Linked DNA regions of Salinivibrio kushneri. The protein of the gene in region 1 interacts with the protein of each later gene in a pairwise test. Links are inferred from orthologs where the notes say so. Each region holds a gene or a part of one and is shown in the gene's direction. Other genes may lie near its edges.

Evidence for each region.
Region 2: the proteins of uvrD (region 1) and lpdA interact in binary tests that used the Escherichia coli proteins (3 or more experiments, as listed by UniProt). The link is inferred for Salinivibrio kushneri from one-to-one orthologs.

The regions. Positions count from the first base shown.
Region 1 is NZ_CP114588.1:2,709,748-2,719,455, reverse strand. The notes cover bases 5,501-8,471. They hold uvrD (DNA helicase II), read left to right. Parts: upstream 5,501-5,881; coding sequence 5,882-8,062; downstream 8,063-8,471. Other genes in these bases: N8M53_RS12440 (LysE family translocator), read right to left, coding at 8,159-8,471; N8M53_RS12450 (DUF2282 domain-containing protein), read right to left, coding at 5,501-5,639. Also shown: lysA (diaminopimelate decarboxylase), read left to right, coding at 1-78; dapF (diaminopimelate epimerase), read left to right, coding at 87-917; N8M53_RS12480 (DUF484 family protein), read left to right, coding at 914-1,606; tyrosine recombinase XerC, read left to right, coding at 1,603-2,574; N8M53_RS12470 (HAD-IA family hydrolase), read left to right, coding at 2,576-3,304; N8M53_RS12465 (DoxX family protein), read right to left, coding at 3,301-3,744; N8M53_RS12460 (DNA-binding domain-containing protein), read right to left, coding at 3,748-4,488; N8M53_RS12455 (DUF692 domain-containing protein), read right to left, coding at 4,485-5,324; more of N8M53_RS12450, read right to left, coding at 5,379-5,500; more of N8M53_RS12440, read right to left, coding at 8,472-8,800; EamA family transporter RarD, read right to left, coding at 8,797-9,708. UniProt on the Escherichia coli protein: A helicase with DNA-dependent ATPase activity. Unwinds DNA duplexes with 3'-5' polarity. Translocates on single-stranded DNA with 3'-5' polarity. Initiates unwinding more efficiently from a nicked substrate than double-stranded DNA.
Region 2 is NZ_CP114588.1:401,968-418,908, forward strand. What follows is about bases 12,670-15,552. They hold lpdA (dihydrolipoyl dehydrogenase), read left to right. Parts: upstream 12,670-13,340; coding sequence 13,341-14,765; downstream 14,766-15,552. Other genes in these bases: aceF (pyruvate dehydrogenase complex dihydrolipoyllysine-residue acetyltransferase), read left to right, coding at 12,670-13,155; N8M53_RS02090 (methyl-accepting chemotaxis protein), read right to left, coding at 14,898-15,552. In the rest of the region: N8M53_RS02035 (type II secretion system F family protein), read right to left, coding at 1-1,183; type IV-A pilus assembly ATPase PilB, read right to left, coding at 1,193-2,875; N8M53_RS02045 (pilin), read right to left, coding at 2,883-3,332; nadC (carboxylating nicotinate-nucleotide diphosphorylase), read right to left, coding at 3,580-4,485; N8M53_RS02055 (ABC transporter substrate-binding protein), read left to right, coding at 4,645-5,640; N8M53_RS02060 (diguanylate cyclase domain-containing protein), read left to right, coding at 5,637-6,941; 1,6-anhydro-N-acetylmuramyl-L-alanine amidase AmpD, read left to right, coding at 6,966-7,514; pyruvate dehydrogenase complex transcriptional repressor PdhR, read left to right, coding at 7,751-8,524; aceE (pyruvate dehydrogenase (acetyl-transferring), homodimeric type), read left to right, coding at 8,614-11,280; more of aceF, read left to right, coding at 11,293-12,669; more of N8M53_RS02090, read right to left, coding at 15,553-16,811. UniProt on the Escherichia coli protein: Lipoamide dehydrogenase is a component of the glycine cleavage system as well as of the alpha-ketoacid dehydrogenase complexes.

The DNA.
Region 1 (9,708 bases):
GGTGACCAAGCGCATCTTGTGCGCGAGCGCGAGAGCTTGGCGTCGTTATGGCAGCTTGAACAGCGCCTACCAGAATAAGGATTGGCATGCAGGTACAGTTTGCAAAAATGCACGGACTGGGCAACGACTTCATGGTGGTTGACTGTGTCACGCAAAACGCGTTCTTTTCGCCGGATCTGATTCGGCGTCTGGCTGATCGCCAGCGTGGCGTCGGGTTTGACCAGTTACTCGTGGTTGAACCGCCTTACGATCCCGAGACGGATTTCCACTATCGCATTTTTAACCCTGACGCATCGGAAGTCTCTCAATGTGGCAATGGTGCGCGCTGTTTTGCGCGCTTCGTGCGAATGAAAGGGCTGACCAATAAGCATCAGATCAGCGTGAGCACCCAAGCCGGTAAAATGCTGCTGCACATTGAAAACGACAATCAGGTGCGCGTGAACATGGGCGAGCCGGAATTCACACCGGGGAAAATTCCGTTTCGTGCCAACTCACAAGAGAAAACCTACTTGATGCGGGTGGCGGAGCAGACCTTGTTTGTGGGTGCCGTGAGCATGGGCAACCCGCATGTAGTGACTGTGGTCGAGGATGTTGACCATGCCGACGTGGACACCTTGGGACCGCTACTTGAAAGTCACGAACGCTTCCCTGAACGGGTCAATGCCGGCTTTATGCAGATCCTTTCCCGCAATGCGATTAAGCTTAGAGTGTACGAGCGCGGTGCCGGCGAAACCCAAGCCTGTGGCAGTGGCGCGTGTGCCGCGGTTGCGGTCGGGATTATACAAGGCCTGCTTGATGAGCAAGTAACGGTGAGTTTACCCGGTGGAGATCTCCGCATTCGCTGGCGTGGGCCGGGTCATCCCTTATCAATGACAGGCCCAGCGACACATGTATTTGATGGACAATTGCAATTATGAATGATGGGGTAGAAGCCTCGACACTGGAAACCATGCCTCTTAGCGATGAGGCGGTGGCAGCGTATTTAAAAGATAATCCAGATTTTTTTATTCGCCATCGCGATTTACTGACGCAGCTGACCGTGCCACACGGCGAGCAAGGTGCAGTATCGCTGGTGGAAATTCAACTTAAGCGCCTGCGTGAGCGGGTGGCGGAGCTGGAAGAAGACATTACCCAACTGATGAGTCTAGGGGCAAAAAACGATGCCCTGTTTCGTGCCTTTGCCGAGGCGCATCAGGCGCTGCTGCGTGCTAATACGCCGCAGGCGGTGCAAAAAGCATTGACGACGCTTAGCGAGCAACTGCAACTGAGCGTCAGCTTACGGGTGTATGCGCCTATCGACGGGCTGCAGAGCATCTCACGTCAGGCGGTGGATCAATTAAAGAGTCATCATTTTGCCGGACGTCGTTGTTATCTCGGACGCTTGCGCCGTGTGGATGCGGAAGCGGTGATGGCAACGCCACCGGAGCTAGGCTCTTTTGCGCTGATACCGATTAAAGGGGAAGGCAAAGAGTGGGGACTGTTGAGCTTTGCGAGCGCAGATGGCGGGCACTTTCAGCCAGAAATGGACACCCTTTTTATCGAACAGCTGGCGGCACACTTGGCCATCTTATGTAGCCAGTGGACGAACAAGGGTGAGCGTCAGTGACAGCGGTAACGTCTGACCAAGCGGCTCCCCGTTCACTGACGGTCCCTCTTGATCGCTTTTATCAATATCAACTCAGCGAACGGGGCCTCAGTGCCCATACGCAACGTAATTATCAGCGCCAGTTAGATAAGATTGTCGACTTTCTGAGCGCGCGGGGCATCGCTTATTGGCAAGATGTAGATGCCGACTGGGTGCGACAAATTTCGAGCCAAGCCAAACGCGATGGCCTCAAACCGGGCAGTATTGCGTTGCGGCTGTCCGCACTGCGCAGCTTTTTCGACTATCTCGTAAAAACCGAACAGCTTGCCGCCAACCCAGCCAAAGGGGTCGCCGCGCCCAAGCAAGGGCGCCAGTTGCCGAAAAACCTCGATGTGGATGAAATGAATCAGCTGCTCGAGGTGGATCAAGACGACCCGCTGTCGGTACGGGATCGGGCGATGATGGAGCTGATGTATGGCGCAGGGTTGCGTTTAGCCGAGCTGGTGGATCTCAACGTGCGTGATGTCTCGGTACGTAAAGGGGATTTGCGTGTCACCGGTAAAGGGGAAAAGGAGCGTATCGTGCCTTTTTCCGGCATGGCGAAAACCTGGGTGATGAACTGGCTAAAAGTGCGCAACCAGCTCCTCAAAGGGCCAGAAGAAGCGCTATTTATCTCTAAACTGGGCCAGCGAATTTCGCACCGTAGCGTGCAAAAACGTATGGCGGAGTGGGGACAAAAGCAGGCGGTGAACAGCCATATTAATCCTCACAAACTGCGCCACAGCTTTGCCACTCACATGCTGGAATCGTCTGGGGATTTGCGGGCGGTGCAAGAGCTGCTTGGCCATGCCGATTTAAGCACCACACAAATTTATACCCACTTGGATTTTCAACACTTGGCGAAAGTGTATGACGCGGCGCATCCCCGCGCCCGCAGCACAGAGGCTCGTAAACCCAGCGCAGGCAAAAAAAACAACTCGGAGTCGTGATATGAAATTTTATCGTCGCTTAAACGCGTTTGATGCGGTGAGTTTTGACTTGGATGATACCTTGTACGATAACTGGCCGGTGATCGCACGCGCGGAGGCGGCGCTAAGCGACTATTTGAGTGAGCACTGCCCACCGCTCGCCGCGCTTGATAAAGCCACCCTTGCGGGATTTCGTCGCCAAGCCCGTGATGAGAACCCTGCCCAACGCTTTGATGTTACCGCGATGCGGGTTGCCCAGCTGACGCTTGCCGGTGAACATGTGGGTTTAACTGCGGAGAAGGCGCGTGCACAAGCTCAAGCGGCGACGACCTTCTTTTGCGGATATCGCAGTGACTTTACTCCGCCGGCGCAAAGTGTGGCTTACTTAAAAGCTTGGTCCGAGAAACTGCCATTGGTGGCCATCACTAACGGTAATGTCGACACCGATGCGATTGGCCTGACGCCGTTTTTCCAGCATATTTTCCGTGCCGGTGAACACGGTGCGGCCAAGCCGAACCCGGAGATGTTTGATAAGGCGGCGCAGGCCTTGGGCATCGCCCCGGCGCGCATTTTACATGTGGGCGATCACTTAAGTTCGGATGTGGCTGGCGCGCGCCAAGTGGGCATGCAAGCCTGTTGGATCCGCCCAGAGCGCCAATCTCCGATGATGCGCAAAGGACGCACCTTACCGGATGTGGCGATCGACGATTTATCTGAGCTCGATACCCTTATTCAGCAGTGGCACCGCTAATCGGTGCCGCTTTGTTTGCGGGCTAGCCAGTTATCGAGGTTAAGCCAACCCGGCCCCCACACACTGACCACCAATAAGATCACGCCCCACATAATGTGGTCATCATAGCCACGCTCCCATAGCAGTGGGTAGGAAGCGACCGCGACAATGTTGAACACAAATAACGCCAAGGTCATGGGACGCGCGAGCAGGCCCAAAGCAACAAATACCGGCAAAATCAGCTCCGCCGTGGTCCCTAAATATGCGGCCAGCTGCCACGGCAGCAACGGAACCTGATACTCATACTCGAACAGGTATAGGGTGCTGTCCCAATTTTGGTATTTGATTAGCCCAGATTGAAAAAAAATCCATGCCACATAGACGCGGCCCACCAGAAGAAGTAGCGGTTGCAGTGGGGTAAGCGCGCGGGTGAAGGTGTGATTGATTATGGTTAGCCACATGGCTTACTCCTTAGCATTGCAGGCAGTCGTTGGGGTGGTAAACGCGTTCATGGCCGCGAGCTCAGACACACACGCCAGTTGCACTTCTGACAGGTCGCCTAATGGTGTGTGGGGGCAGGTTTTGAGCACACTGACATGATGGGTATTGAGCGTGTACCAATGCACCTTGTCTTGGTGAGCAACCAATAACAAAGATTGCGGCTTCTCGACCACCAAGCCTTCGAACTGCTCGGTGGCGATCGCTTGCCATACGTCACTGACCGCGTAGTCGCTTTCAAATAAACGGGCTTGCTGGTTGAGCGGTAAACAAACTTGCGTTTGTTGCTCAGGGCTTAGCAACGCGAGCGCGCTGCCTTCAAACGCCGGAGAGGGAGGGGCGAGGGTGAGTACCACTTGTGCCCACTCAAAACGGGCCAGCTCGGCGCAACACGGCACGGGCTCGATAATATTGGGTAGGGCGCGCAAGGTCGCATCGAACTGTGCGCCATAGTCTTCCATCACCCCAGTTTGCGGGGGATGCATCATCGCATGATGACGCGCTACCGCATCAAAACACGCCTCACCTAATAGTGCACAGGTCTTGGGATACACGCATTTTAAGGTGTCAGTGAGGGTGACCACATAATGGTTGCGATAAATCTGCAATCGCTTGTCAGCGGCAACACGACCGTCTTTTATCGGCAGCGGTTGTGGATCATCTCGCAATGTATCAGCAAAGGCCTGCTGCAGGGTTGCCAGCGTCATACCGCCTCCTTGTGTCGAGCCAGTCGGTGGCGGGCTTTGGCCGCTTCTGCTAACAATCGCTCGGGCGCGGGCAAGTCGCTATCCCACTCAATGAGGGTGTGGCGAGGGCCGTGGCGGTCAATCCACTGTTGATAGAGCGTCCACACCGCCTCGCTAACCGGTTGGTTATGGGTGTCTATCCAAATTTCTCCTGCGGGGGTGTGTTTGACGGTAAACCCAGCAAGGTGAATTTCTTTCACCGCATGGGCGGGAATCGCGTCAAGGTAGGTACTGGCGCTAAAATCATGGTTAAACGCGCTGACATGAACGTTATTTAAATCGAGCAGCAAATCGCAGCCCGTGCGAGCGTGCACTTCGGCGATAAATTCCCATTCGTGGTAGTCACCCTGAGCAAAACATAAATAGCTCGATGGGTTCTCAATCAGTAGGGGGCGCTGTAGCGCATCTTGAACCTGTTGCACATTGGCGCAAAATACTCGCAACGCTTGCTCGGTGTAAGGGAGGGGGAGTAAATCGTGAAAGTGTTGCCCGTCTATCCGGCTCCAACTTAAATGGTCAGACACAAACAGTGGCTCGACGTGTTTGACCAGTGTACACAGTTTGTCTAAATGGGCCCGATCAAGCGGCTCGTCGCTCCCCAGCGATAATCCCACGCCATGACAGCTGATGGCGTAATCCTCACGTAATCGCATCAGGGTTGAAAAAGCAGGACGGTGAGGGCGGAAATAGTTTTCACTGTGAATTTCTAGCCAGCCAAGCTTTGGGCGATATTGGTCGAAGTAGGCGAGATGGGGTTGTCTGAGCCCCACGCCGGTCAAAACGGTTGCCTCATCCATGGTCGCTCCTTGTGATCAAGTGACAAAGCCCGGGACAAGCCCGGGCGCGCCATATCAGGATGACGAGGTACTGCCGCCGGCTAAGCGATCGCACAAGCCTTTTGGTACCATCACAAACGCATCTTTTTGGCCGTCTTCGGTGGAGGTGCCCGCGCAGGAGCTGGTATTGGTGGCGCAGTCATTTTGTCCGGCTTTGGCGACGCCATAGCATTTTTCTTTTTCTGCCGCGTGGGCCGGTGCGCTAGTGAGTGTGGTCGCGCCTACAGCCAGTAATCCTGTCACAGCAGCGGCAACCGCTAGGTTAGTGTGTTTCATCATGCTTCCTCTTCTTGTTCCGTATTGGTGTTATCAGCCCACTGATTCGTGGTGGGCATATAAACCAAGATAGGAAAACACTGCGCAATCTTTCACCACTAAAGCGGTTTTTTTGCATGGTGAGGGCTAACTTGCTGAATGTTTGTTTAAAAAAGTTGCGTCGGGATCGGGCGCGCAATTTAGTGGCGAGCTGGTATAATCGCTAACCAGTGTATAAATACCCAGTAAAATGGCAGGTGGCGATGGACGTATCAACTCTTCTTGACGGACTCAACGACAAACAGCGTGAAGCCGTGGCCGCGCCGCTCGGCAACCATTTGGTGCTGGCAGGTGCTGGCAGTGGTAAAACCCGAGTGCTGGTTCATCGTATGGCTTGGCTAATGCGGGTGGAAGAGGCGTCGCCGTTCTCGGTGATGGCGGTAACCTTCACCAACAAAGCGGCAGCGGAAATGCGCGGCCGTATCGAGCAATTGATGCAAGGCACCGCCTCTGGCATGTGGTGCGGCACCTTCCACGGCATTTGCCATCGTATTCTCCGTGCCCACTATTTAGACGCCAACCTGCCACAAGACTTCCAAATTCTTGATTCAGATGACCAGCAGCGCTTGCTACGCCGGTTAATTAAAGCGCAAAACTTGGATGAAAAACATTGGCCCGCCAAGCAAGCGAGTTGGTACATCAATGGCAAAAAAGACGAAGGCTTGCGTCCCAAGCACATTGATACCCGCCATGATCCGGTTGAAAGCACTTGGCTGCGGATTTATCAGGCTTATCAAGAAGCCTGTGACCGCGCCGGTTTGGTGGATTTTGCCGAGATCTTGCTGCGAACCTTAGAGTTATTGCGCGATAAAGCGGTGATCCGCGAACACTATCAAGCACGTTTCCAGCACATTTTGGTGGATGAGTTCCAAGATACCAACAACATCCAATATGCGTGGCTGCGTATGATGGCCGGCCAACAGGCGCATGTGATGATTGTGGGGGACGACGACCAATCCATTTACGGTTGGCGTGGCGCGAAAGTCGAGAATATTCAGCGTTTTCTGGACGATTTCACCACCCCTCAGACCATTCGTTTGGAGCAAAACTACCGCTCAACCAGTACGATTTTGCAAGCGGCGAACACCCTAATTGAAAACAATGCCGACCGGATGGGCAAAAGCCTGTGGACCGAGGGCAAAGAGGGTGAGCCCATCTCTGTGTATGCCGGTTTTAATGAACTGGATGAAGCGCGTTTTGTGGTCGGTAAAATCAAAACTTGGCAAGACGAAGGCGGCGCACTCACTGATAGCGCGATTTTATACCGCAACAACGCCCAATCTCGGGTGCTGGAAGAAGCCTTAATTCAAGCTGGCTTGCCTTATCGTATTTACGGTGGCATGCGCTTTTTCGAACGTCAGGAAATCAAAGATGCACTGGCGTATTTACGTTTGATGGCCAACCGCAATGACGATGCGGCGTTCGAGCGGGTGGTAAACACGCCCACTCGAGGGATTGGTGATCGCACCCTTGAGACGCTTCGTGGCGCGGCGCGCGATCGCGGCCAAACCTTATGGCACACTGCCGAGCAAATTTTGGCAGAAAAAGCGCTGGCAGGGCGCGCGGCCAATGCATTGGGCCGGTTTATCGAGCTGGTCAATGCGCTAGAAGATGACACCCGTGACATGGCACTGTATCAACAAACCGATGCAGTGATCCGTCACTCCGGCTTGCGCGCCATGTACGAGCAAGAAAAAGGCGAAAAGGCGCAAGCACGCGTTGATAACTTGGAAGAGTTGGTGACCGCCACGCGCCAATTCACGCCGCCAGAAGAGGCGGAAGCGGAAGGCATGACACCACTGTCGGCATTCTTGGCCCACGCCGCCCTTGAGGCCGGTGAAGGCCAAGCGGACGAGTTTGATGATGCGGTCCAATTGATGACCTTGCACAGTGCCAAAGGCCTCGAATTCCCCTTAGTCTTTATGGTCGGGGTGGAAGAGGGCATGTTCCCCAGTCAGATGTCAGCTGAAGAAGCGGGCCGCTTAGAAGAAGAGCGTCGCCTTTGCTATGTCGGCATGACGCGAGCGATGGAAAAACTCTATCTGACCTACGCAGAAATGCGCCGTGTTTACGGCAAAGACATGTTCCATAAGATCTCGCGCTTTATACGTGAGCTGCCCGAGGCCTGCTTGGAAGAAGTGCGTATGCGTGCCAATGTCTCACGCCCTGCTGCAAGCGGTGGTCGTTTTTCCAAAACGCAGACTCAGGAGAACTTTAACCAAACCGGATTTAGTTTGGGTCAGCGGGTTCAACACCCTAAGTTTGGTGAAGGCACCATCATCAACTTTGAAGGCAGTGGCGGACAAAGCCGCGTGCAAGTTGCCTTTAATGGGGAAGGGATTAAGTGGTTGGTGACTCAGTACGCCAAACTGGAAGCGCTTTAATCTCGGCTGCTTAACGCCAAAAAACGTCACATACGCCCAGCCTTGGCTGGGCGTATTGGTATTGACTCGATTGCCTGCATTTTTTCAGCCGCGGCGTTAGCCGAACACGCCGGCTTGCCAAACGACCGCGCCACCTAACAGCAAAAACAACAGCGCACACAGGCCATCGATAACTGGGGCGACCTTGGTGAGCACTTGTTGTACGCGACTGCCTGATAGCAGCCAGGCGAGCGAAGAAAACCAGCCTAATGAGAGTAAGAACACCACCGCCACGGCCATGGCTTTGCCACTGGCAGACATGCTGGCCGGCACCAAGGTACTCATCAACGAAATAAAAAACACCAAAGCTTTAGGGTTGAAAAGGTTGGTCAGTACCCCTTTCCAAAAGGCCTGTTTTTGGCCGTGTACCGCAGGCGCATCATTGGTGGTTTGCGCCGGCGCAGTGGCGGCGAGCAAGCCTTTAATCGCGCTAAGGCCTAAATACATCAGCACACTGCCCCCCGCCACCTGCACCCACATAAAGAGTTGTGGGTGCTGATGCACCAACAGACTGATGCCGGTAATGCTCAGTATTGTGTGCGCCAAAATACTGAGCGATAACCCTAGCGCAATCGCCAAACCAGTAGCACGGCCATAACGGGTCGCATTTTGGAGCACCAAGGCAAAGTCGGGCCCGGGGCTGAGCAGTGCAATCATATGCACCCCCGCCAGTGTGGCGAGAATAGCGAACTCATTCATCCTGATTTTCCTGCTGACAAAGGCGTGGTCTCTATCTTGGCCTCTTGCTGGCGCTTCGCTCGATAGGCATCAAAGCTAAATATCGCCAAGGCGGCCCAAATAAAGGCAAAGGTGGTGGCTTTATCTGGGGTAAAGGGTTCGTCATACAAGCCGACGGCAAGTAAAAACATTAAGCTAGGGCCGATATATTGGAAAAAGCCCAATACCGTTAAGGGTAAGCGAGTGGCAGCACCCGTAAAGCACAGTAAAGGCACCGTGGTGATCAAACCGGCAGCGGCCAGTAGCATATTCAGGTTGATGGGATTATCGAGCAAGTTGGCGCTGGGGGTATCGGCAAACTGCCACAGATAAATCAGCGCAACGGGCAAGAGTGTGCAGGTTTCCACAAACAACCCCGGCACCGCAGGGAGGTTTATTTTTTTGCGCAGTAATCCGTAAATCGCAAAACTGGTGGCCAGCACTAACGCAATCCAAGGCAGTGAGCCAAAGGTGATCAGTTGTACTAATACCCCCACCAACGCTAGCGCGGCCGCAAGCCACTGTAGACGGCGGAAACGCTCACCAAGAAAGATCATCCCCAGCGCCACGTTCACCAGTGGATTAATGTAGTAGCCAAGGCTGGCATCTAGCATGCGGTTATTGACAATCGCCCAGATAAAAATCAGCCAATTACAGCCAATAAAGCAAGAGGTGAGCATCAACATCAACAGCTTTTTCGGCTCGCGGATAATCGGCTTGAGCTGATAAAAACGACGGGTGAAAAAAAGCAGCAATGCCAAAAAGACAAACGACCACAATACCCGGTGCGCTAAAATTTCGGGCGCCGGAATATGGTTGACCGTTTTAAAGTACATGGGAGCGATACCCCACATAATGTAGGCCGCAAGGGCCAGTAACACGCCTTGGCG
Region 2 (16,941 bases), 2.3 Mb from region 1 along the record:
GTAAATACATGGCTACCACCAAGCCGCCAATCAATAGCCCCAGCACTAAAATTAACAGGGGCTCGATGATTTTACCGAGGTTGTCCACGGTGTTATCGACCTCCGCTTCATAGATTTGTGCGACACGGTTAAGCATATGATCGAGCGACCCCGATTCTTCACCAATCATCACCATTTGTGTCATCGTCACGGGGAAGCTATCACTGTCACGCAATGCTTGGTAAAGCGGAATACCGGTGGCTGTGTGTTGATATACCGCCTTAAGTGCGTGGGCATAATAAGCGTTGGTCATGGATTTTGTTGCGGCTTGTAAGCCAGAGAGTAACGGAATACCGGCACTAAAGGTGGTGGCTAAGGTGCGAGAAAACTTGGCGATGCAGGCTTTGCTCACCACGTCACCCATGACGGGGAGCCGGAGTAGCCAGCGATGATAGTGATGTTGGTAAGTCGCATTTTTGCGCTGTAGCACTAGGTGCAAAGCGGCAAGGCCCGTCACCATTAGTGTGATGGTTAAGGCGTGCTGACTCACCATGTCGGATAAGGCGAGGACTTGTCGCGTGAGCCAAGGCAGTTCTGCCCCGAATGAGTTGAAAATATGTTTAAATTTTGGGATCACGAACACCAACAGATAGGCACTGACGCCTAATGCCACGCTGACCACGATGCTAGGGTAGATCATGGCTTTAATCACTTTACTGCGAAGTAGTGCCTGCTTTTCACGGTATAGGGTCAGGCGAGCAAAGATCTCCGGCAGTTGCCCGGTTTGTTCGCCCGTTGCGACCAAATCGCAATAAAAGCGATCGAATAGGGGACTCGCGTGCGCCAACGCATCGCTCAAATTGGTACCCGCCTCGAGTTGCTGGCGGATATGACGCACCAGCAAGCGCATTTCGGCTTTGACCTGATTGAGCGCGATGAGGTTGAGGGCTTGTACGATGGGGATCCCAGACTCTAGCAGGGTGGTGAGATCGCGTGAAAACTGGGTGATATCCGCGGCTTTGGCTTTATGGCGGCGCTGCTGAAAACTCGATAGCCGGCGGCGAATGAGGCGAGTGGGGACAATGGATTGACTCGCTAGCTCTTGGCGTGCGTCTCGCTCGGTATAGGCGAACAATTGCCCTTTTTTTTCACCACGGGCGGCGGCCTGGCGCCAATGAAAAAGAAACAGGGTAGATTTGGCCATAAAGACTCCTTAGGCAAGCTGAATAACGCGGGTAAGCTCTTGGATGCTGGTGATCCCTTGGTTGAGTTTGGCAACCCCAGAGTCGGCCAATCGCCACATGCCTTCTTCGGTAGCCAGTTGGGTTAGCTCAATCGCGCTGGCATTTCGGTAAATGGCGCTGGCAACCTTTTCTGTTACGGGGAGCACTTCGTACACACCAGTACGCCCTTGATAGCCTTGATAGCACTGGTAACAGCCTTGAGAGTTAGCTTGGTACAGGGTGCTTGGGGTTAAGCTTGGGTAGAGGTTGGCTAAGTACTGAAGACGTGGGTCATCAGACGGGTGCGGCCGTTTACAAATCGGGCATAAACAGCGTACCAAGCGCTGAGCCACCACCAAGGTCAGTGAACTGGCAAGATTGTAGGGCGCAATGCCCATATGGGCTAAACGGGTGATGCTTTCGGCCGCAGAATTAGTATGCAGCGTCGATAATACTAGGTGACCGGTTTGCGCGGCCTTGATCCCGATTTCAGCGGTGTCGAGGTCGCGTATTTCTCCTACCATCACCACATCGGGATCTTGGCGCAAAAAAGCGCGGAGTGCGGTGGCGAAATCTAAACCGATGTTAGGATTAACATTGACTTGATTGATGCCTTCTAGCTGGATCTCGACCGGATCTTCGACGGTGGCAATATTGCGCTCAGGTTGATTGAGGTACCGTAGCCCACTATACAAAGAAACGGTTTTGCCACTTCCCGTCGGGCCGGTAAATAAAACCATCCCTTGCGGCCTATCCAATGCGTCTTGATAGCGCTGGCGTTGCCACTCAGTTAAGCCTAAATCATGCAGCGTCAATTGCTGCTGACCATTATCTAACAGACGAACGACTACTTTCTCACCCCAAATGGTTGGCAAGGTGGAGACGCGCATATCGACCGTATGATCGGCGGTGAGGGTCAGCTTAATGCGCCCGTCTTGTGGCAAACGTCGTTCGGCAATATTGAGTTGGGCTAAGATTTTGAGTCGGGTCGACAGCCGCCGCGAGACCCCCGCTGGAGGGTGAGCATAGGTGTGTAATAAACCGTCTTGGCGAAAGCGAATTCGATAGTGATGCTCAAAGGGCTCGAAGTGCACGTCGGAGGCTTTTTTGCGCACTGCATCCACCAAGATCTGTTGAATATAACGACTGATGGGCGCCTGATCGCTTTGTAACTCGACACTGTCTTCTTGTGGGCTATCGGTGACGGTTAGGGCCGCTAAGTCCTGATCACTGATGGTCATGCCATCGCCCGTGCCATCGATATCTGCACCATATAAATGACGCAAAGCGGCATCCAAATCCGGCTGACTAAGCACCACTAACCGGACATTGAGCCCAGTAGAAAAGCGAAAGTCGGCGACCGCTTCTTGGTTATCTGGATCACTGACCCCCAGTAATAGCTCTTGGCCTTGCTGGGCAAGCGGCAACACTTGGTGACGCTGAATCAAATCGCGCCTATCTAGGGCATAACAGGTGTCTTTATACGGGTACTGATGGCTTTCCGAAAAAGGCAGGTGATGCTGACTCGCAAGGGTGTGGGCGAGCGCGGTGGGGTCAACCCCAGCATCGAGTATATGCGCAAGACTGAGCGAGGTATTGTCGCCAATGCCCAGCATATCGCGCTGGGCATCAGTCAATAAACCGGCTTGATACAACGGAGCGGTTGGGATCATTGTCTGCTTATGCTTTTTTACATCCTTTAATCTCACCATCTTCGAAAGTTTCTTTCGTTGTGTATTTACATACCCAAGCAAAGTCGTTTTTCTCAAAGGTAATTATTGTCCCGTCAATAGAGCTATTTCCATTAAACGTGACTTTCAGCTCAGTCCCTTTGGCATTTTCGCCTTCTCCACCTTCTTCACTAGCACCTGAGACGGTGACTGTTGCTAGCTCTCCGAGATTCGTAGCGTCACCTAATTTTTCTCCAAATTTACTCGCTGTCGAGCCACTATTTTCATCCAAATAAAGATCTAACCGTGTAAGAAGAGCACGGCCTGATGCTAACCCTGAGTTAAATTCAGCAATTTTTTGTTTATTGACATAAGCGGGGACGGCGATGGCAGACAGGGCTGCGATAATGCCGACGACGATCAGTAACTCAATCAAGCTAAACCCTTGTTGCTTTTTCATCCTATTTCTCTCCTCTCAATGATGGTCGGCCGCCAACGCGGTGGCCGCGAGTGCAGCGACTTTACGCTTGTGAGCGCGGCGCGAAAAAGAGGGGAGAGATGAGTTTGAGACTGAAGGGTAAAAGCTGGATGTAACAGTATTTTTTTCTAATGTAGTGTTCGACTCACCACAAATTTTTTGCCACAAAAGAGCGATAAAAAGGCCGCCCATCGCGGGCGGCCTGGTCGAATCTGAGTGAGCGTACGTGTTATTGAAAACGCATGGATAAATCGAGTGCGGTCACGTGCTTGGTAAGCGCGCCCACAGAAATATAGTCCACCCCAGTAGCGGCGTATTCTGCCAACGTTTCAAGCGTGACGTTTCCTGAGACTTCCAACGCCACTTTATTTTGGTTCAGGGTCACCGCTTCACGCATCATCGGCACACTAAAGTTATCTAACATCACAATATCGGCCCCAGCGTCGATGGCTTGTTTGAGCTCATCCAGAGTTTCGGTTTCTACTTCTACCGGTTTATCAGGATTAAGCCGGCGCGCTGCTTTGACGGCGTTCTCTATCCCGCCACAGGCAAGAATATGGTTTTCTTTGATCAAATACGCATCAAAGACACCAATGCGATGATTATGACCACCACCGCAGGCAACCGCGTACTTCAGCGCACTACGCAGCCCCGGAATGGTCTTACGCGTGTCGAGCAATTTGGTGTGGGTGCCTTTGAGTGCTGCCACATAGGTTGCGACCTTACTCGCACATCCAGAGAGGGTTTGAATAAAGTTCATCGCATTGCGTTCACCGGTCAACAAGACACGCGAGGGTCCCTGTAAGGTACAAAGCGATTGGTTGGCGGTGATGGCGTCGCCGTCCTCGACATGCCACGTCAAGGTGACGTCGCCACCGAGCTGATGAAACACTTCATCCGCAAAGGCACGGCCACAGAAAACGCCATCTTCTCGGGTGATCAATGTCGCTGTGGATACCGAGTCTGCCGGGATCAGGCTGGCGGTTATGTCTTTACTGGCGTCGATCTCGCCACCCAGATCTTCTCGTAGGGCGTCGGTCACCGCGCGGGTCACATCGGCGCTGAGGTGAGAAGTGAGATAGGCCAGGCGGCGCTCGCTGTCATGGACAGCATGAAAAGGGGTTGATGTCATCATGGCTTACCGCGGTCATCAAAAAGTGGTCGAATGATAACGCTGGTGATAACGAAATGCAGCTTTTCTCTCTCGTTTCCTCACATTCGTCTATTTTTTTAATCATATTCTGTCTTTTAAATTGTCTACACTTTAGGCAGAAACAGTCAAAGAGGTGATGCCATGAAGCGAGGGTTAGCGCTGGTGGCCATGATAGCGATTGCGTTGATTGGTTTTCGTGCTTGGCAGCAACTAAGGCCACCGGTGTCCGAGCCATTATCGTCACTGACCATTGCGGTCTCGCTCACTCCCTTATCGGCACCGATTATTGTGGCTAAGGAGCAAGGTTTGTTTAAAAAGCAGGGTATCGATATGACCCTTAAGCCGGTTCATGGGGGCGTAAAGAGTTTTCAAACCTTAATGTCAGGGGAAGTGGATTTAGCCACTACCTCGGAGACGGTGGTGATGTTTAACAGTTTTGAGCGCGATGACTTTAATGTGCTAACCAGCTTTGTCGAATCAGATAACGACGTAAAACTCTGGTCTATTCGCCGTGAGATTAGCAGCTCGCTGGTGGACGCACTCGACAAGGCACGCGTGGGCATTGTTGCGTCGAGTGCCAGTGAATACTTCTTTGATTCTTTGCTGCAATTGCACGATATACCCAGAGCTCAGGTGGAAAAAGTCTACTATTCCCCTGAAACACTGCCCAAGGCGCTCCTCGATGAGGAAGTGGATGCGATAGCCATATGGGAGCCCTATGGCTATCAGCTACTCAAGCAGTCCAACCAGCCGGTGCAGTCGCTTGACAGTAAAGGCTTGCACAGCCTCTCTTTTCTACTGGTCAGCGATCGCTTACTCGTCAATAAGCAACACCAGGACATGCAACGGGTTGTCAGTGCCCTAGACGACGCGGTGAGCTTTATTCATCAGCACCCAGAACGGGCTAAGGCACAGGTCTCCGCGTACCTTGACATGTCAGACGATAAACTCAGTTGGCTATGGCAAGATTACTTATTCCGCCTTTCATTGAATGACTCATTGTTACTGCGGTTAAAAAACCAAGCGCGATGGGCGCAAGAGGCGGGTTTAGTGGAAGGGAACACTCCGTCATTCCGCCACATACTCAACCCAGGCCCCTTGGTTGAGGCCACGCAAAAAGTGAGTTTATTAGAATGAGGATTGGTCAGCAGCTCAGTATTGTTGTCTATGCCTGTACGGCGCTTACTTTTGTTACGCTGTTAATTACGGTGGAGCTTTTTTACAAGCAAAATCAAATCCAAGCACGGTTAGACAGTATTGTGGCGGTACACTCGCAGATTGATAGCTTGCGAGGCCGTTTATGGTTATATCGTCAATACCCCAGCACACAAACGCGCCAAGATGTACATCAGTCCACCAACGCATTGCGGGCGCAACTAAACAGTGATAAAGAGGCGTTACCGCCGCAGTCCGCGCAGTCGATTCGACTCGCGGCAAACAGCATTGACCGCTTATTGGGGATTACCGCTGATCAGCTAGATGGTAACCCCTCTGTGGATGACAGGCGTTTGATGCTGTTTTCGCGTTTTAATGTGCTGCTGCAGGCGATGAGTGAAACCGCTTTTTCGGTGCGTCAGCAAGTTATGCACCAGTCGGGGCAGCAACAGAAAACCCTACTGGTGGTACATGGTGGCGTACTGGTGGTGTTAGCCTTGTTGGTAACCATGTTTGTGACCAGCTTACGGCGGCGGCTAACGCACCGTCTAAAAGCATTGCATTCAACGATTACGCAAATCAAACAAGGTGACTTGACCACGGAATTAACCTTGACTGATAAAGATGAGCTGACTGAATTGGCTGATCATGTCAATGACATGAAACGTGCGCTGAGCCATACCATGGTGGACAAGAAACAGCTGAGCGAAGAAGTCGCACGGCAAACCCAACAGCTTCGCGAACAGCAGCATCAGCTTAAATTCCTTGCTGAACACGATGAGCTGACCGGTTTGTTCAACCGACGCGCGTTCGAATCGCATGTAGATGTGGCGTTGATGCGTGCTAACCGCGCGCAAACTAATGCCGCTTTACTGTTCATTGATTTGAACAACTTTAAGCAAGTGAATGACACCTATGGGCATGGCGTCGGTGATGAGTTGCTCAAGGTGGTCAGTCAGCGCCTAAAACAGTCCGTGCGCCGGTCTGATTTGGTTGGCCGCTTGGGCGGTGATGAGTTCATTGTCTGGCTGGATTTATTAGCGGACAAATCGGCGTTGAATGAAGTGATCACACGTATCCAAGACGAAATGCATGCTCCGATACAAGTTGCAGATACCTCGTTGTCATTGGCCATTAGTATTGGTGTGAGTTGCTTCCCAACGGATGGGCTTGAGCTGCAGCAGATGATGAATCAAGCCGATGCCGCTATGTATTACGCCAAAACCCATCCGTCAGCGCGCTGTTGCTTGTATTCCAATCTTCCAGCTGACCAGATAAAGTAGCGATTTTGCTCAAGCGGATCGGGTATGTCTTTTTCACAGATTGACAATCATTGGTTGGTAGGCGCGCGCGCTTGCCTGTCTCCTCATCATAACCAACGTCCGGATAGTAACGATATCTCCTTGCTGGTGATCCACAACATCAGCCTGCCGCCCGGTCAGTTTGATGGCCCCTATATTGAGCAGTTTTTTCAAGGGCACCTCGATCCGGCTGAACACCCTTATTTTGCCGAGATCGCATCGCTTCGCGTCTCTGCCCACCTACTGATCCGACGAGATGGAAGTGTGATCCAGTTTGTACCATTCAGTGCGCGTGCATGGCATGCTGGCGCTTCGTGTTTTGACGGTCGGCAGCAATGTAACGATTTTTCTATCGGTATTGAGCTAGAGGGCACAGACACACATCCATACACCGAACAGCAGTACCAATCGTTAGCGGCGATCACGCAGACGCTGATGCAGTACTACCCAGCCATTACCCGTGATCGAATCACAGGACACCAACATATTGCCCCAGGACGTAAAACGGATCCTGGCGCGGCGTTTGACTGGAAAAAGTTACACGCACTGATTTAAATGCCTATGGCGTTGACCGACACAAATGGTCTGACCAATTTTGAGGGGCTGAGTATTCGTGGCTGTCAGGCTAAAAATACACAGGTTTCCATGATGTCAATCAAAGTTCAGGTGGACAGAATACCCGCTGTCTGGTAACTTTAGGGATCAATAAAGTAATTGGTCTTACCAATTTACAATCAGTCAGTTTCTGCAGCTAAGCACCATGCTCTGGGTGCAGATGGTCAATAAATACAATGGCATATCAGCGAATTCGTCAACCTAAACTCTCGGATGTAATTGAAAAAGAACTCGAAGGCTTAATTCTGGAAGGGACCTTGTCTCCAGGCCAGAAGTTACCGCCTGAACGAGAGTTAGCGACGCAATTTGATGTGTCTCGCCCGTCAGTGCGCGAAGCGATTCAACGGCTTGAAGTGAAAAAGCTACTGACGCGCAAGCAAGGTGGCGGCACCTTTGTCAGTGAACGCCTTTGGCAACGCTTCTCTGAGCCACTGCTAGAGTTATTGGCGGACCATCCAGAAACCCAACTTGACTTACTGGAGTCACGACATGCCCTAGAGGGCATTTCTTCGTATTTTGCCGCACTACGGGGCACAGAAGAGGATTTTTCTCGTATAGAAGACTGTCATGATGCCATTCGTCAAGCGCAGAAAAACGGGGACTTAGAGGCAGAAGCATCGGCTGTGATGCAGTATCTCGTTGCCGTAACGGAAGCGGCGCATAATGTGGTGTTACTTCATATTATGCGTAGTCTCGCGCCGTTACTGGAACAGAATATTTTGCAAAATTTTGAGCTACTTTATCGCCGTCAAGAGACGGTGGAAAACGTCAGCCGACACCGAGCTGAGATAGTGGATGCGATTACCGCTGGTGAACCAGAAAAAGCCAGACAAGCGTCGCATGCACACTTGGCTTACATTGAGGAAACTCTGTTGGATCTTGGTCGAGAAGAAAGCCGTCGCGAACGGTCTCTACGTCGAATTCAACAACGCAAGGACGAGTTGGAGTAGCCTTATTCGCATCTATAGAAACGCGAAAGGCACTGCAGCTGCGACAACGTTTGTTTTGTACGAGTCAATCAACGAAAGGATAGATCGCCATGTCTGAAGTCATGAAACATGACGTGGACGCACTTGAAACACAAGAGTGGTTGCAAGCTCTTGAGTCAGTCGTTCGTGAAGAAGGTGTAGAACGTGCCCAGTTCCTTCTGGAGCAAGTATTAGGGCAAGCACGTTTAGACGGTGTTGACATGCCAACGGGCGTGACCACCAACTATGTAAATACCATTCCTGCTGATCAAGAACCTGCTTACCCAGGTGATGTGAATCTGGAACGCCGTATCCGTTCTATCATTCGTTGGAACGCAATCATGATCGTGTTGCGTGCGTCCAAGAAAGATTTAGAGCTGGGTGGCCACATGGCATCATTCCAGTCTTCGGCGGCATTTTATGAAACCTGCTTTAACCACTTCTTCCGTGCGCCTAACGAGAAAGACGGTGGCGACCTGGTGTATTATCAAGGTCATATTTCTCCAGGTATCTATGCGCGTGCCTTTGTTGAAGGCCGCTTGAGCGAAGAGCAGCTCGACAACTTCCGTCAGGAAGTTGATGGCAAAGGGGTGTCTTCATATCCACACCCGAAACTAATGCCTGAGTTCTGGCAGTTCCCAACCGTTTCTATGGGTCTGGGTCCCATCGCGTCTATCTATCAAGCGCGTTTCCTCAAATACCTCAACGGCCGTGGTCTAAAAGACACCTCTGAGCAGCGTGTTTACGCGTTCCTCGGTGACGGTGAGATGGATGAACCAGAGTCACGCGGTGCGCTATCATTCGCGGCGCGTGAAAAACTGGATAACCTTTGCTTTTTGATTAACTGTAACCTGCAGCGCCTTGATGGCCCTGTAATGGGTAACGGTAAAATCGTTCAAGAGCTGGAAGGCCTCTTTAAAGGCGCTGGCTGGAACGTGATCAAAGTGGTTTGGGGTTCCGGCTGGGATAAACTGCTGGCCAAAGACACCTCGGGTAAATTACTGCAGTTGATGAATGAAACCATCGACGGTGATTACCAAACCTTCAAATCAAAAGATGGTGCCTACGTGCGTGAGCACTTCTTCGGCAAGTACCCAGAAACAGCCGCCTTGGTTGCGGATATGACTGACGAAGAAATCTTTGCGCTTAAGCGTGGTGGCCATGAGCCATCAAAACTGTTTGCGGCCTTTAAAGCGGCCCAAGAGTGCAACGATCGCCCAACCGTTATCCTAGCGAAAACCGTTAAAGGCTATGGCATGGGTGAAGCGGCAGAAGGCAAAAACATCGCGCACCAAGTGAAGAAAATGGACATGACTCATGTTCACGCTATGCGCGACCGCCTTGGCCTGCAAGACTTGCTGTCTGATGAAGACGTACAAAACCTGACGTACCTGAAGCTGGAAGAAGGCTCTGCCGAGCACGAATACCTGCATGCGCGCCGTAAAGCCCTGCACGGTTACACGCCGCAACGTCTGCCTAACTTTACTAAAGAGCTGACGCTGCCAAAACTGGACGACTTCTCCGCATTGCTGTCTGAGCAAAAGCGTGACATCTCGACCACCATGGCATTTGTGCGCTCTTTGAACGTACTGCTGAAAGACAAAAGCATTGGCAAAAACATTGTGCCTATCATTGCCGACGAAGCACGTACTTTCGGTATGGAAGGCCTGTTCCGTCAAGTAGGTATCTACAACCCACACGGTCAGACTTACACCCCAGAAGATCGTGGCGTGGTGTCTTATTACAAAGAAGACCAAGGCGGCCAAGTACTGCAAGAAGGGATCAACGAGCTAGGCGCGATGTCATCGTGGGTAGCGGCAGCGACCTCTTACAGCACTAATGATCTGCCAATGATCCCATTCTACATCTACTACTCAATGTTCGGCTTCCAACGTGTTGGCGACATGGCGTGGATGGCGGGTGACCAGCAAGCGCGTGGTTTCCTATTGGGTGCTACTGCCGGTCGTACTACCCTGAACGGTGAAGGCCTACAACACGAAGACGGTCACAGCCATATTCTGGCGAGCACTGTACCTAACTGTGTTTCTTACGACCCAACCTTCGCGTACGAAGTGGCAGTGATCATGCAAGACGGTATCCGTCGTATGTACGGTCCTGACCAAGAAAACATCTATTACTACCTGACGCTGATGAATGAAAACTATCATCAGCCAGCCATGCCTGAGGGCGCGGAAGAAGGTATCCGTAAAGGTATCTACAAACTAGAAACCTACACGGGCGACAAAGCGAAAGTTCAGTTAATGGGCTCTGGCACCATCATGACTGAAGTGCGCAAAGCGGCGAAACTGCTTAGCGATGAGTTCGGTGTGGCGTCTGACGTATACAGCGTGACTTCGTTCAATGAGCTGGCACGTGACGGTCAAGATGTCGATCGCTTCAACATGCTAAACCCAGATGCAGAAAGCAAAGTGCCTTACATCCAAACCGTGATGGGCACAGAGCCAGCGATTGCTGCTACCGACTACATGAAGAACTACGCTGACCAAGTTCGTGCGTTTGTCCCTGCTGAATCTTATAAAGTGTTGGGTACAGACGGCTTTGGCCGCTCTGACAGCCGTGAAAACCTCCGTCGTCACTTCGAAGTGAACGCAGGTTATGTGGTTGTTGCGGCACTTAATGAGCTGGCTAAGCGTGGCGATGTTGATAAGAAACTGGTAGCTGACGCTATCAAGAAATTCGACATCGATACCAACAAAGTAAACCCGCTGTTCGCGTAAGAGGCTGAAATAATGTCAATCGAGATTAATGTACCTGACATCGGTGCGGATGAAGTAGAAGTGACTGAGATCCTTGTCAGCGTGGGTGACAAGGTTGAAGAAGAGCAGTCGTTAATCACCGTTGAAGGTGATAAAGCATCCATGGAAGTCCCTGCATCACAAGCGGGTGTGGTCAAGGAAATTAAAATTGCCGAGGGTGACAAAGTCACCACCGGCTCTTTGATGATGATCTTTGAAGCGGAAGGCGCTGCACAAAGCGCGCCAGCGCAAGAGGCGGCACCTGCTGCTGCCCCAGCAGCCGCATCAGAAATCAAAGAAGTGCACGTGCCTGATATCGGCGGCGATGAAGTTGAAGTGACCGACATCATGGTGGCGGTAGGCGACAGCGTCGACGAAGAGCAATCATTGATCACCGTTGAAGGCGACAAAGCCTCAATGGAAGTGCCGGCACCGTTTGCGGGTACCGTTAAAGAGATCAAGATTGCCTCGGGTGACAAAGTGTCAACTGGCTCTCTTATCATGATGTTTGAAGTCGGCAGCAGCGCCTCTGCTGAGGCGCCTGCACAAGCTGCACCTGCGGCCCCAGCCGCGTCGGAAAACAAAGACGTAAACGTTCCTGACATTGGCGGTGATGAAGTCGAAGTGACTGACATCATGGTCGCTGTAGGCGATACGGTTGAAGAAGAGCAGTCACTGATCACCGTTGAAGGCGACAAAGCGTCAATGGAAGTCCCTGCACCGTTTGCAGGTACAGTTAAAGAGATCAAAATCGCCGCGGGCGATAAAGTGTCTACTGGCTCGCACATCATGGTGTTCGAGGTGGCGGGTAGCGCACCCGCAGCGGCACCTGCTGCAGAGGAAAAATCTGCGCCTGCGCAAGCACCAAAAGCGGAAGCCCCAGCAGCAGCTAAAGCTGACGCCGGTAAAGACGAGTTCGTCGAAAACAAAGAGTACGCCCATGCGTCACCTGTTGTTCGCCGTCTTGCGCGTGAATTCGGTGTTAACTTGGCGAAAGTCAAAGGTACTGGCCGTAAAGGGCGTGTACTGAAAGAAGACGTGCAAGGCTACGTGAAAGAGGCGCTGAAGCGTCTTGAGTCTGGTTCAGCGTCTGGCTCAGGCGACGGCAGCGCACTTGGCCTGCTCCCTTGGCCGAAAGTGGACTTCAGCAAATTCGGTGAAACCGAAGTGAAGCCACTGTCTCGCATCAAGAAGATCTCGGGTGCGAACCTGGCACGTAACTGGGTGATGATCCCGCACGTGACCCAGTGGGATAACGCTGATATCACTGAAGTGGAAGCGTTCCGTAAAGAGCAAAACGCGATCGAGAAGAAGAAAGAGTCGGGCATGAAGATCACCCCATTGGTGTTCATCATGAAAGCGGCGGCTAAAGCGCTGGAAGCTTTCCCTTCATTCAACGCGTCACTGTCTGAAGACGGTGAAAGCCTGATCATGAAGAAGTATGTCAACATCGGTATCGCGGTTGACACACCAAACGGTCTGGTTGTGCCTGTCTTTAAAGACGTCAACAAAAAAGGCATTCACGAGCTGTCTGAAGAGCTGATGGTGGTATCGAAGAAAGCTCGTGCCGGTAAGCTGACGGCGTCAGATATGCAGGGTGGTTGCTTTACCATCTCTAGCCTAGGTGGCCTCGGCGGTACGGCATTTACGCCAATCGTTAATGCACCAGAAGTGTCTATCTTGGGTGTGTCTAAGTCAGAAATGAAGCCAGTATGGAATGGTAAGGATTTTGAGCCTCGCTTGATGCTGCCGCTGTCGCTGTCTTACGACCACCGTGTGATTGATGGTGCCGAGGGTGCGCGTTTTATTAGCTACCTCAACGGCCTACTGTCTGATATTCGCCGTTTGGTACTCTAATCGCAATACCAACAACCCGACTGACCGGTTAAAGGTCGGTCGGGAATTGTTGTGCAGCTCACAGGCTATGGGTTTTTATTTTTCAGCCCATTAACATGGCTGTAAACTGTGGCTCCCAGATACCCACAACAATAAAAAATTACCGCTCTTAGCCTGTCAGGGAATAAGACTATAACGAGGTCAGAATGAGTAAAGAAATCAAAGCGCAAGTCGTCGTCCTTGGCGCTGGTCCTGCTGGATACTCCGCCGCTTTCCGCTGTGCCGACCTAGGTTTGGAAACCGTATTGGTTGAACGCTACAACAACCTTGGCGGTGTGTGTCTAAACGTCGGCTGTATCCCATCTAAAGCCCTACTTCACGTTGCCAAAGTGATTGAAGAAGCCAAAGCCATGGCCGAGCACGGCGTGGTATTCGGCGAACCACAAACCGATATCGACAAGATCCGTTCTTGGAAAGATAAGGTCATTGGTCAACTGACTGGCGGCTTAGGCGGTATGGCCAAGCAGCGTAAAGTGACAGTCGTCAATGGCACAGGCCGTTTCACTGGCGCCAACACCCTGTTAGTCGAAGGGGAAGAAAACACCACCATCAATTTTGATAATGCCATCATCGCGGCCGGCTCTCGTCCTATCGAGCTGCCATTTATTCCGCATGATGACCCACGCATTTGGGACTCCACCGACGCCCTAGAGCTCAAAGAAGTACCCGAGAAAATGCTGTTAATGGGTGGCGGTATCATCGGCCTAGAAATGGGAACCGTGTACCACGCACTTGGCTCACAGGTTGATGTAGTCGAAATGTGCGATCAGGTGATCCCTGCGGCAGATAAAGACGTGATCAAAGTCTTTACTAAGCGTATCAGCAAGAAGATGAACCTCATGCTGGAAACCAAGGTGACTGCGGTAGAAGCCAAAGAAGACGGCATCTACGTCACCATGGAAGGCAAGAAAGCCCCAGCAGAGCCTGTGCGCTATGACGCTGTCTTGGTTGCTATCGGCCGTAGCCCGAATGGCAAGCTGCTTGATGCGGGCCAAGCGGGTGTTGAAGTCGACGATCGTGGCTTTATCAATGTTGATAAGCAAATGCGCACCAACGTGCCGCACATCTATGCGATTGGTGACATCGTGGGTCAGCCTATGCTGGCGCACAAAGGTGTACACGAAGGCCATGTGGCTGCAGAGGTTATCTCAGGTAAGAAGCATTACTTCGATCCAAAAGTGATCCCATCGATTGCGTACACTGAGCCAGAAGTGGCGTGGGTCGGCAAAACCGAGAAAGAGTGTAAAGAAGAAGGCATTAACTACGAAGTGGCGACCTTCCCATGGGCGGCTTCAGGTCGTGCGATTGCGTCTGACTGTTCAGACGGCATGACTAAGATGATCTTCGATAAAGACACCCACCGTGTGATCGGTGGTGCGGTTGTTGGTACTAACGGTGGTGAACTGTTAGGCGAGATTGGCCTTGCTATCGAGATGGGTTGTGATGCCGAAGATGTCGCATTGACAGTACACGCTCACCCAACCTTGCACGAATCGGTTGGTTTGGCTGCAGAAGTGTTTGAAGGCTCAATCACTGATATGCCTAACCCGAAAGCGAAGAAAAAGAAATAAACCACGCGTTTATATTTTTCTGACTCAGCCCCGCAATGCGGGGCTTTTTTGTATCTGTGAACCCGTGTAGATCGTGAACAAAAAAGCGGGCCAAGGCCCGCTACGTGCGTTGGTCGGTAGCATCGCAATGGTTTAGAGCTTAAAGCTCCCTACCAAAGTATCAAGACGTTTGGAAAGATCGCGCAGTGACTCACTGGCTTCTGCCATGGTATTGGCAGTATCAGCGGTTTGCTGCGAGCTGTGGTTAATCTCTTCGATATTTTGGTTAATGTCGTTGACCACGGTTGACTGCTCTTCAGTCGCGGTAGCCACTTGGGTGTTCATGTCCGAGATTTGCACAATTTGCTCGTTGATTGCATTGAGCGATTGTGAGGCCTCATCGGAAGCATTCACCCCTTCAGCGGTCATGGTGCGGCTTTGCTCCATGGCATCCACCGCGTTGCGCGCTTCTTGCTGAAGACGGTCAATCATGGTCTGGATTTCGTCGGTGGAATCAGAGGTACGGCTGGCCAAACTGCGTACCTCATCGGCAACAACCGCAAAGCCGCGTCCTTGTTCGCCGGCTCGCGCCGCTTCAATCGCCGCATTCAGCGCCAGTAAGTTGGTTTGCTCGGAGATCCCGCGAATCACATCCAAAATGCCGCCGATCGAATCGGTGTTTTCAGCCAAAGCACTGATCACTTTCGACATATTTTCCATGTCATCAGCCAGTCGAGCAATGGTATCCCGTGCCTGGGTCACCACGCCTTGGCCACTTGCCGCATCATCAGAGGCTTGGTTGGCGGCACTGGCAGCGCTGGCCGCATTGCCTGCAATCTCATTGACGGTGGCCCCCATTTCATTGATGGCGGTGACCACTTGCACCGTACGATCCCGCTGATACTCGCTTTGTGATTGGGTGGCGCCGGCTTGTGATGACACTTGCTCGGCCGCACTGCGTAACTCGCCACCGGTACGGGCAACGTCTGAGACCAAACGATGGATTTTCTCGACAAAGCTATTAAAACCAGAGGCCAGTTGACCAATCTCATCTTGGCTGTTGATATCTACACGTTGGCGCAAGTCCCCTTCACCTTCACCAATCTCACGGAACACATTGGCCACGTATTGGATCGGTTTGGTAATGGTCGCAGCGAGCCATACGGCAACGACGATAAAAATGAGACCGACGACGACCGATACCATCAGGATTTGATTACGCGTTTCATTGAGAGGTGCGTAAACCTCTTCGGCAGGGACATCTGCAATAACAAACCAATCCATGGAGGGCACATAACTGGATGCGAGCAGCACTTCTTCACCATTAATGCTGGTGTCGAGCAGGTTAAAGTCACCTTTTTGCAGCAAGCTGCGGGCTTGACCACCATAAATATCGCTTAAGGTTTGCTCGCCCATCAGATTGGTGTCGCGGTGCAGTTGCACGAGACCGTCAGCGTTGACCAAGAAGACAAAACCAGACTGTTCAATTTTAAACTGATTCAAAAAGCGGGTCATGTCCTCCAGCGAGCGTGAGAAACCGGCCAATCCTTTACCATTCAGCTGTTGGAAGTTGACAAAGAGCTTGAGTTCGCCATTTTCTTCTTGGAAAACTTGGGCCATGGTGGCATTGCCGCTATCGAGGAAGTTGTAAAACCAACTATCCTTTTCACGCGTTAACACTCGCAAAAAACCGTTTTGGTTCCAATATTGCCCAGTATTGCGGTTGGCAATGGAGGCATCATTCAAACCGTATTGCTCACGTAATACGTTGAGCTGTTTGATCACGCGGTTTTCTTCTGCGGGCGTAATATCTTGGTTGATGATATCTAGCATCACAGGGTTAGAAGCCAGCTGACGTGCAGCGGATTGTAGTTGGTTGACCTCACTATCAATGGTATCTCTAAACTGGGTGAGGGTGGTGGGAAGCTCATTTTCTAACAGGCGCTTTTCCATGATGTCGCGTGCTTGGCTCAAGCTCATGTAACTGATGATGGCGGTGGAGGCGATCACCGCTGAGACAAATGCCAGCACGAGTTTTTGTTTAATCGTGAGTTGCTTTAGCTTCATGCCCTTCTCTCTATTTGGTCTATTAACAGACGATAGGTTAGCGTGACAAAAATGTGATGATGTTTATGGCACTAACATCTAAGTTAGCAGTTATGGGTGAATGATTGGTTATGTATCGACCATGAAACAA